DNA from 3 places in the Clostridium sp. CM037 genome. Region 1 is predicted to be linked to each of the others. Evidence: predicted binding sites of a transcription regulator. Region 1 holds the regulator's gene; each other region holds the start of a gene.
The links. Region 1 encodes HrcA, which represses chaperone genes, less so after heat shock. Its sites were predicted from a motif close to TGTTAGCACTCNNNNNNNNNGAGTGCTAACA; they were not measured.
Positions count from the first base shown of each region.

Region 2: the regulator HrcA is predicted to act here: its motif matches at 1,640-1,670, upstream of htpG (molecular chaperone HtpG).
Region 3: the regulator HrcA is predicted to act here: its motif matches at 1,132-1,162, upstream of ACWJKP_RS18720 (co-chaperone GroES).

Region 1 is NZ_CM143650.1:1,572,940-1,576,235, reverse strand. Features, by position in the region: gene dnaK (molecular chaperone DnaK) at 1-135, opposite strand, end outside; gene grpE (nucleotide exchange factor GrpE) at 257-922, opposite strand; gene hrcA (heat-inducible transcriptional repressor HrcA) at 973-2,019, opposite strand; gene hemW (radical SAM family heme chaperone HemW) at 2,235-3,296, opposite strand, start outside.
Region 2 is NZ_CM143650.1:2,596,671-2,599,966, forward strand. Features, by position in the region: gene htpG (molecular chaperone HtpG) at 1-1,596, opposite strand, end outside; gene ACWJKP_RS12670 (bacteriohemerythrin) at 1,807-2,199, opposite strand; gene ACWJKP_RS12675 (shikimate kinase) at 2,432-2,941, opposite strand; gene aroE (shikimate dehydrogenase) at 2,945-3,296, opposite strand, start outside.
Region 3 is NZ_CM143650.1:3,904,572-3,907,867, reverse strand. Features, by position in the region: gene ACWJKP_RS18730 (TVP38/TMEM64 family protein) at 1-106, shown strand, start outside; gene ACWJKP_RS18725 (TIGR01906 family membrane protein) at 194-904, opposite strand; gene ACWJKP_RS18720 (co-chaperone GroES) at 1,196-1,483, shown strand; gene groL (chaperonin GroEL) at 1,588-3,216, shown strand.

The DNA.
Region 1 (3,296 bases):
ATTAGCTTGGAATGAAACTACAGATGGTGTAGTTCTTGCACCCTCTGAATTAGAAATTACTACGGGTTCTCCACCCTCCATAACTGCTACACATGAGTTTGTTGTACCTAAATCTATTCCTATAATTTTTCCCATTATTATTTCCTCCTCATATTCCTTTTAGACCATAACAATTATAATTGTTATAATTCTTATATTTTATTATAATATTTTTTTATAATATTTTTTTATAATATTTTTTTTATAATACAAATCTTTAATTTGCAACTTTAACCATACTATGCCTTAATACCTTGTTATCTTTTTTATAACCTTTTTGGAATACTTCTACTATTTCATTAGTTCCATATTGTTCATCTTCAACATGCATTACTGCATTATGAAGATTTGGGTCAAATTCACCTTCTGAGACTAATTCTTCTACCCCTAATTTAGTAAAGGCATCATTAAATTGTCTTACCGTCATCTCCACACCGACTCTTAGATCTTCCCCAGTTCCTTCAACAGAAAGTGCTCTTTCTAAGTTATCAAGTACTGGCAAAACCTCTTTTAAAACATCGGCGCAAGCATCTGTGTATATACCATGTTTCTCTTTTACTGTTCTTTTTCTAAAGTTCTCATATTCAGCAGATGTCCTTAAATATTTATCTTTAAAATCATCTAGCTCACTCTGTAATTTAATGTTTTCTTCTTCTAATTTTTTCTTATTTTTTTTCATATGTTTTTCACTTTCTAAAAGTTCTTCAACTTCTTCTACTATTTCAGCTTCTTCTGCAGTTTCCTCTATAGAACCCTCTGTCTCTTCCATAGTGCTTTGACTTTCGCCAGCTTCATCAACTGAGCTTGAAGCCCCATTATTAGGTATTGATGTGTTTTCTTCTTTTAAATCTTCTTTTAAAATTTCCTGATTATTTGTATTCACTAAATCATCCCTCCATTTCTGGCTCAAAGTAAATCTTTTAATTTTAAAATTTATCTATGGTCATCATAAATTTGAGCTATATTATCATTTAATTCTTTAACTATCCCAGTTAGTACAGATATAACTTTTCCATAAGGTATTCTTGTTGGTCCTATAACGCCAATAGATCCGAGCGGTATTCCGGACGCGCTATAAACAGCTGTTATAATGCTGCATTCGCGAGCACATTCAACAAAATTTTCTCCACCAATTTTAATTGTAATATTACCTGTAATGTCCCCTACTCCTAGTAAACTATTTATACTCTCTTTATTGTCTACTAAAACTAAGAACTCACGAGCTTTAGTAATATTGTTATATTCCGGGTAGTTAAATATATTTGCAGCACCCTGAATATATACTTCCGAAGTCTCAACACCAGACAAACTATCATATAGAGCTGGAATAATTCCATCAAAAATTTCTTGATAAAATGCTAAATCTCTTTTTAAATTATTAATAACTTCTAAATTTATTTGCTCAATTGTAAGCTTTCTCAATCTAAAATTAAGCATATTGTTAAGTTTTGCAATGCTATCACTACCAATAGGTTTTCTAATCTTAATAACATTATTTTTGATGATACCACTGTCTGTAATAATTACAAACAAAATACTCTCAGCATCTAGATTCATTAGTTGAATATATTTTATACAGCTCTTTTGAACAGATGGTGCCTTAACTATAGATGTAAGATTTGTAAGAAGAGAAAGCATTTGTGTTGCTTGCTTAACAATTTTATCAACCTCATATAAAGCAGCATTAATAAGGTGATTTTTGATCATATATTCTTCCTCATTGGATAATTTCGTAAGTTCCATAAGTCTATCAACATATAATCTATAACCCTTATCTGATGGTTTTCTACCAGATGATGTATGCAACTGTTCTATATATCCCAGCTCTTCGAGGTCTGACATTTCATTTCTTATAGTAGCTGGACTAATACCTAAATCGTACTTTTTAGCTATGGTTCTGGATCCAACAGGCTCACCATTATTTATATAATCTGTAATTATAGCCTGAAGTATTTTAATTTTTCTTTCATCCATTTCCATAATATCACCTCTTTTATTAGCACTCACTACAGTTGAGTGCTAACGAGTATGTATTAAAAATATCATTTGCTAATGTATTTGTCAATAACCTTAATTTTTTAATTCAGCCACTATATGTTGATTATATCGGTTTAAATTAAGCATACTACGCTTTCCTTTAATTTTCGTGGTGATATAATATTAATATCTTTAGACAGAAATTTATGGCAATGTATTTATAGAAGAAATTCTGCCATAATCACATTCGATATTTCAATACCTTCATAAGTTAAAAAAATATTGTTATCATTTTCCTCCATGAATCCATTACTTACATATTTATTTATTACTTCCCTATAAACACTATCTATATCTTTGTCAAATCTTTTCCTAAATTCACTTTTGCTTATGCCTACATTCTTTCTAAGACCCATAAACATAAACTCTTCCATATCATCTTTAAATGAATTCTTTATTTTTTCCACTATTGCACAACAATCAACATTTATTTTCTTAATATATTTTTCTATATTTTCTTCATTTCTATACCTAAACCCATCCCTATATGAATGAGAGGAAGCGCCGCATCCTATATATTCGCCCATTTCCCAATATACTAAATTGTGTCTACATGACTTATTGATTTTTGCAAAATTTGAAATTTCATATTGTATATACCCTTTTTCTCTTAAATATTCTATTGTCTGTGCGTACATAGTTCGTTCTATTTCCTCATCCGGAAGCTTTAATGTGCCTTCTTCAAGTCCTTTATAAAAAGCCGTTCCCTCTTCCACTATTAGACTATAGCAAGATAAGTGTTCTGGATTAAGGTTAGTTACATTCTCTAAAGTCTCTATCCACTGCTTAAGCGTTTGAGACGGAAGTCCAAACATTAAATCTACATTGATATTATCAAAACCTAGATTTCTAGCCATTTGAAAGCTTTGTTTAAAATCTTCAATAGTATGGATTCTACCCAGCTTTTTAAGCAAAGTATCTTGAAAGGCTTGAAGTCCAATGCTGATCCTATTTACTCCTATTTTTTTTAAAAAGTTTAATATTTCCCCTGTAAATGTTCCGGGGTTTCCTTCCACTGTAAACTCTAAATCGTCACACATATCCAATCTATCAATACTTTTCCCTATTATTTCCCAGCCCGCTAAAGATAAATAGGTGGGAGTTCCCCCACCTATAAATATAGTTTTTATTTTTTTATCTCTTATACTATTTATTTCTTTTGCTAGAGCTGCGGCATAATCAAGCATACACTCCTCAATACCTGCAAATGACGGAAAATC
Region 2 (3,296 bases), 1.0 Mb from region 1:
TCTTTTTGATGCCCTAACATCCTTAACTCTACCTGCTAAAATACTTTTCATATGTTCAAATAATTCTTTATTGTCTTTTTCATCAGTGCTAGAAGGATTTTCTTTTTCATCTACTTCTATACCTAAGTCACCACTTGATACAGATTTAAACTCCTTTTCTTTGTACTTCATTATCATTTTCACAGCGAATTCGTCTACCTCATCCGTGAAATATAAAATTTCGAATCCTTTATCTGATACCATTTCAATTTGTGGTAATTTTTCAATTCGCGCGTTTGATTCTCCAGAAGCATAATAAATATATTTTTGATCTTCTGGCATTCTAGAAACATATTCATCTAAAGTAACATTCTTTTTCTCCTTTGATGAATAAAACAACAATAAGTCTTGCAAAACATCTTTATTACTTCCAAAATCGCTATAAATGCCATACTTCAATTGTCTTCCAAATGCTTTATAGAATTCTTCATATTTTTCTCTTTCGTTTTTAAGTAAACCATCTAACTCATTTTTAATTTTAGTTTTAATGTTTTTAGCTATAAGTTTAAGTTGTCTATCATGTTGCAGTACTTCTCTAGATATATTAAGTGACAAGTCTTCTGAATCAACTATTCCTTTTACAAAACTAAAATAGTCAGGCAATAAATCTGCACACTTATCCATAATTAAAACGCCACTTGAATATAATTCTAAGCCTTTTTCATATTCTTTTGTATAGAAATCATAAGGCGTTTTTTCTGGAATATACAAAATTGAATTATAACTTACAACACCATCAACACTAATATGGATATGCCTTGCTGGTTTATCAAATCCATAGTGCTTTTCAGCGTAAAAATTGTCATAATCTTCATCAGTAAGTTCGCTTTTGTTTTTTCTCCATATAGGAACCATACTGTTTACAGTCTTTTCCTCAACAAAGTCCTCGTACTCTGTTTCACTACCTTCTTTAAGTCTTGACTGACTTATATCCATTTTAATTGGGTACCTAATAAAATCCGAGTATTTCTTTATAATAGATTTTAGTGAGTTCACATCAAGATATTCATCAAAATTATTATCTTCTGTATTCTCTTTTATTTTAAGTGTAATTTCTGTTCCAACAGTATCTTTTACGCAAGTTTCTATAGTATAACCCTCTGCACCATTAGATTCCCACTTGTAAGCTTTATCACTACCAAAAACTCTACTTATAACAGTAATATTATCTGCTACCATAAATGCAGAATAAAATCCCACTCCAAATTGTCCAATTATGTCGTACCCATCTTTTATTTCATTTTCTTTTTTGAATGCTAAAGAGCCACTTTTAGCTATAACTCCTAGGTTATCACTAAGTTCAGCTTCTGTCATTCCAATTCCTGTATCAGAAATTTTTACTGTTCTGGTTAACTTATCACTGGCTATTGTAATGTAATAGTTATCTTTATCAAAAGTCAATGAATTATCTGCTAGTGTCTTATAATAAATTTTATCAATAGCATCACTAGCATTAGAGATAAGTTCTCTTAAAAAAATATCCCTATGAGTATATATGGAATTTACCATCATATCTAGAATTCTCTTAGACTCCGTTTTAAACTGCTTTTTTTCCAATTAAAATTTCCCCTTTCGTACCAACTATTCTTATTTTTTATTTTGTTAGCACTCTATGTTATCGAGTGCTAATGTTAGTTATAAAATACACCTTTTTTTATAATTTGTCAATGTACATAATGTATTGTTATACATATTATATTATTATCTAACTTGCTGCATCTAGTATTCTGTTCATTTGTACTTATAATGGTTTATTAAAAAGAAATCTTATTTTTGTGGTATAAGTAAGTCTTTCTCTAATATATGATTAATGAGCCAATCATTTAAAAAAGTTAATATTCCCATTATAGCTTCATCTTGGTTTTCATCAATTTTATTTAAATTTACCTCCTCTATTTTTTTAATAAAAAATGCATGGTCGATTTTTTGGGTAAATAATCTTTTATAATTTATACTCATCATATATTCCTCTTCATCGTTAAAATGATAAACTGTATACTCTTTTAATTCTTCAATTACTCCAACTATTTTATCATATTTATCCGTATCATATTTATCCTTCAGTAACTGATAAGCTCTTTCTCCTATTTCAAAAAGTTTTTCATGTTCTACATCGATATGCTCAATACCCGTTTTATATTTTTCTTTCATCTCAAACATTTATTAATTTCCTCCTAATTTGACTCTCCATTTTAAATATAGATAATTTATTGTTTTGAATTTAATCTTATATATCTATATTACTTTATTTGAATTCATTTCACAATAATAATTTCCATATTATCCAATTCTAAATGATTAAATACTTTTTTTATTTTTCTGTGGCTAATTAACTAATATAGGCTGAATAAATAAACTGTTGAGTCATCAACAGCTTTTATTCCGTGTTAAATTATTTGGTTAGCGATATCTCATTTGTATATATTTCTATAATATTGTTTACTACATCGTCAATTTCTCTAATATTCATGACCTCATGGTCACAATATTTTTTATAAAATTGCCCTCGTTCCTCAAACAATGTGTAAATCTTAGATGGATCCTTTGCAAGTAATGGACGAACCTCAGTCTCTATATCTGTAGCTATTAGCTCAATAGGACGGTTGATGTAAATTATAATTCCATTTTTCTTTAGATTTAAAATATTTTCATGTCTTTTAATCACTCCACCACCAGTTGAAATAATTACGGAATCTTTTTTAGATAACTCCTCAACTGCTATAGCTTCTATGTCTCTAAATCCAGCCTCACCATTTTTAAATATTTCAGTAATAGTAAGCTTTGTACTAGCTTCAATATATGTATCTATGTCTATAAATGCCATTTCTATCTTTTCTGCAATCATTTCTCCAATAACACTTTTACCACAACCGGGCATTCCAATTAAAACTATATTTTTCATCTTCTAATTTTCTACTCCCTTTTCTAGTTCATCATAAATTTCATCAATTATAATCTTTGGAATTTTAATATCATTCCAGATTTCCTGGGCAGCAATTGCCTGACCAACTAGCATATAAAGACCATTAACTGCTTTTAACCCCGTCTCCTTCGCATAATTTAAAAATAGAGTTTTCTTAGGATTGTAGATCATATCCACAGCGGCTCCAAATTTACCGATATGTTTCTTTTCAATTGGGGAATTGTCCAAATTAGGATACATTCCAAGTGGTGTACAGTTTACCACTATATCTGACTCTTTAAGTCCTTGAATTTCATTATAAGAAATCAATTTACAATCACTAAATTTGCTGTTT
Region 3 (3,296 bases), 1.9 Mb from region 1:
AAGTTTAATAACTATAGGCATAACAATGAGTATTATATCAATAGTAGGGATTTTTAAAGGAAATACTATAATAAAAAATGTAATTAAAAAGAAAAAATCTTATTAAAAAGTTACGATAACACATGTTTTATAAAATATTATAAAGAGTATAGCTTTTTATAAATATTATAAAGAGTGTAGCTTTTTATAAATATTATAAAGAGTGTAGCTTTTTATATTGTGATTTATATATACACCTTAATATTATGCTACTTATAGTAATCAAAATAATTATTAATATTGCACAATGGAAGAAAAAATCCTGTGGAAGGATCGTTATTATTGGATCATATTTAATATCAAATAACCAGTAATCATTTTTAAAGAAAATATGATGAAAAGCTGTGAAGCTTTTATCGAAATTAATTAAAAAGGGTATAAGTAATATTATAGGTACGATAATAAGAAAAATGGAACTAGTTAACAAGTATCTTATTGTTTTGTGTCTCTTATTTATGATTATACCTATAATACTTATTAATATGGAGAAAAATAGCATTACCTTAAGAGTATCAAATATTATTTTAACTTCCTTAAAATGAATTTTACCATTATTGGATGAAGGTAGCGTCGGAAGAGTGAATTCTTCAATTTTATTTTGAGTTAAATATGTGATTACATAGTCATAATTAGTCTTTAGTTCCTTTTTATTTAAATTAGAAGATTCTTCGATTTTTAAAACATCAATATCCATATAGTATAATGGTTTAAAAAGCAAAGTAAGATTTATGCTTAAAATTATAAAAGAAAAAGTAAAACTTAAGATAAAAAACGTTTTGAATGAAAATTTAATAAGCGTTTTTACATTTCTTAAAATGGAGTCTCTAAAAAAATAGTTATTAAACCATTTATATAGACTATTCATAAAATCACCTCTATTAGTGATTTTAACAATAAATCAAAATATATTCAATGATAATAAAAATGTACTAAAATTATAATTTCATTAAAAGTAAGTAAATAAGAGAAAAACTATATAATGCAGTGATAACTAAACATAATATAGTTTAGTTGCGTATAAATGGTATAATATATGGAATAGGTGAAGTTGATATTATACTGATTATTAATTAAAATATTAGGTATAGAACTCATTAGCACTCAGATGTGATGAGTGCTAACAAAAATAACAAAAATATATAAGGAGGGGTTTAAAATGAATATTAGACCACTTAGTGATAGAGTGTTAATTAAAAGATTAGAGGCGGAAGAAACTACAAAAAGTGGAATACTTCTTGCAGGAGCTTCAAAGGAAAAACCACAAGAGGCTGAAGTAGTTTCAGTAGGACCAGGAAAAGTTGAAGATGGGAAAGTAATTAAAATGGAAGTTAAGGCAGGGGATATAATATTATTCTCTAAATATTCAGGAAGTGAAATAAAATATGATGGTATTGAGTATATCATATTAAAGCAAGATGAACTATTAGCTGTAATTGAAAAATAACTTTAACGACATTTCAGTACCACAGGTAATTATTTGATTAATGTAATAATAGTTAAATGATAATTCGACAAGTAGATAATAATTAGGGTATAGGAGGGTTTAAAATGGCTAAAGATATATTGTTTGGAGAAGAAGCAAGAAGAGCTATGCAAAGAGGTGTAGATAAACTTGCAAATACTGTTAAAATAACACTCGGACCCAAAGGAAGAAATGTTATTTTAGATAAAAAGTTTGGATCACCATTAATAACAAATGATGGTGTTACTATAGCTAGGGAAATAGAGCTAGAAGATGCATTTGAAAATATGGGAGCACAACTTGTTAAAGAAGTTGCTACAAAGACAAATGATGTAGCAGGAGATGGAACAACTACAGCTACATTGCTTGCCCAAGCTATAATAAGAGAAGGTTTAAAAAATGTTACAGCTGGTGCCAATCCAATGTTAATAAGAACTGGTATAAAAATGGCTGTAGATAAAGCTGTTGAAGAAATTAAAAAATCTTCTAAACCAGTTAATGGTAAGGAAGACATATCGAGAGTTGCTGCTATATCAGCTAGTGATGAAGTAACAGGAGCTCTAATTGCTGATGCTATGGAAAGAGTAGGCAACGAAGGTGTTATAACTGTAGAAGAATCAAAATCTATGGGAACAGAACTTGATGTTGTTGAAGGAATGCAATTCGATAGAGGATATTTAAGTGCATATATGGTTACAGATGCAGAAAAAATGGAAGCAAATCTTGATGAGCCATATATTTTAATAACTGATAAGAAAATTACTAATATACAAGACATACTTCCAATACTTGAGCAAATCGTTCAACAAGGCAAAAAGTTATTAATAATTGCTGAAGATATTGAGGGTGAAGCTTTAAGCACATTAGTTGTTAATAAATTAAGAGGAACTTTTACTTGTGTAGCTGTTAAAGCACCAGGTTTTGGTGACAGAAGAAAAGAAATGCTTCAAGATATAGCAATCCTAACTGGAGGAGAAGTTATATGCGAAGAATTAGGAAGAGAACTAAAAGATGTTACTGTTGACATGCTTGGAAAAGCAGAAAGTGTTAAAATATCTAAAGAAAACACTACTATAGTAAATGGCAAGGGTGAAAAAGATACAATACATGATAGAGTTTCCCAAATTAAAAAACAAATTGAAGAAACTACATCAGATTTTGATAGAGAAAAATTACAAGAAAGACTTGCTAAACTTGCAGGCGGAGTAGCTGTAATAAAAGTTGGAGCTGCTACTGAAACTGAATTAAAAGAAAAGAAACTCCGAATAGAAGATGCTCTTGCAGCTACAAAAGCAGCAGTTGAAGAGGGAATAGTTCCTGGTGGTGGAACAGTTTATATTAATGCTATTTCTGAGATTGCAAAATTATCATCAGATACACCAGATGTTCAAGTGGGTATTAACATAATTAAAAGAGCATTAGAAGAACCATTAAGACAAATAGCTACAAATGCTGGCGCTGAAGCTTCAGTTATAATAGAAAAAGTAAGAGAAAGCGCTGGAGAAAATGGATATGATGCTTTACGTGGAGAAATGGTAAACATGATAAAAGCTGGGATTGTTGATCCAACAAAAGTTGTAAGATCAGCACTTCAAAACGCAGCATCTGTTGCAGCAACATTCTTAACAACTGAAGTTGCAGTTGCAGATATTCCAGAAAAGAATTCAGCACCAATGGGTGGCGCACCAGGAATGGGAATGGATGGAATGTACTAAAAATAATTTGAACAATAATTATTATAAATAAAGTATATTCAAATAAAAAATTAACTAGGGTTTTGCCCTAGTTAATTTTT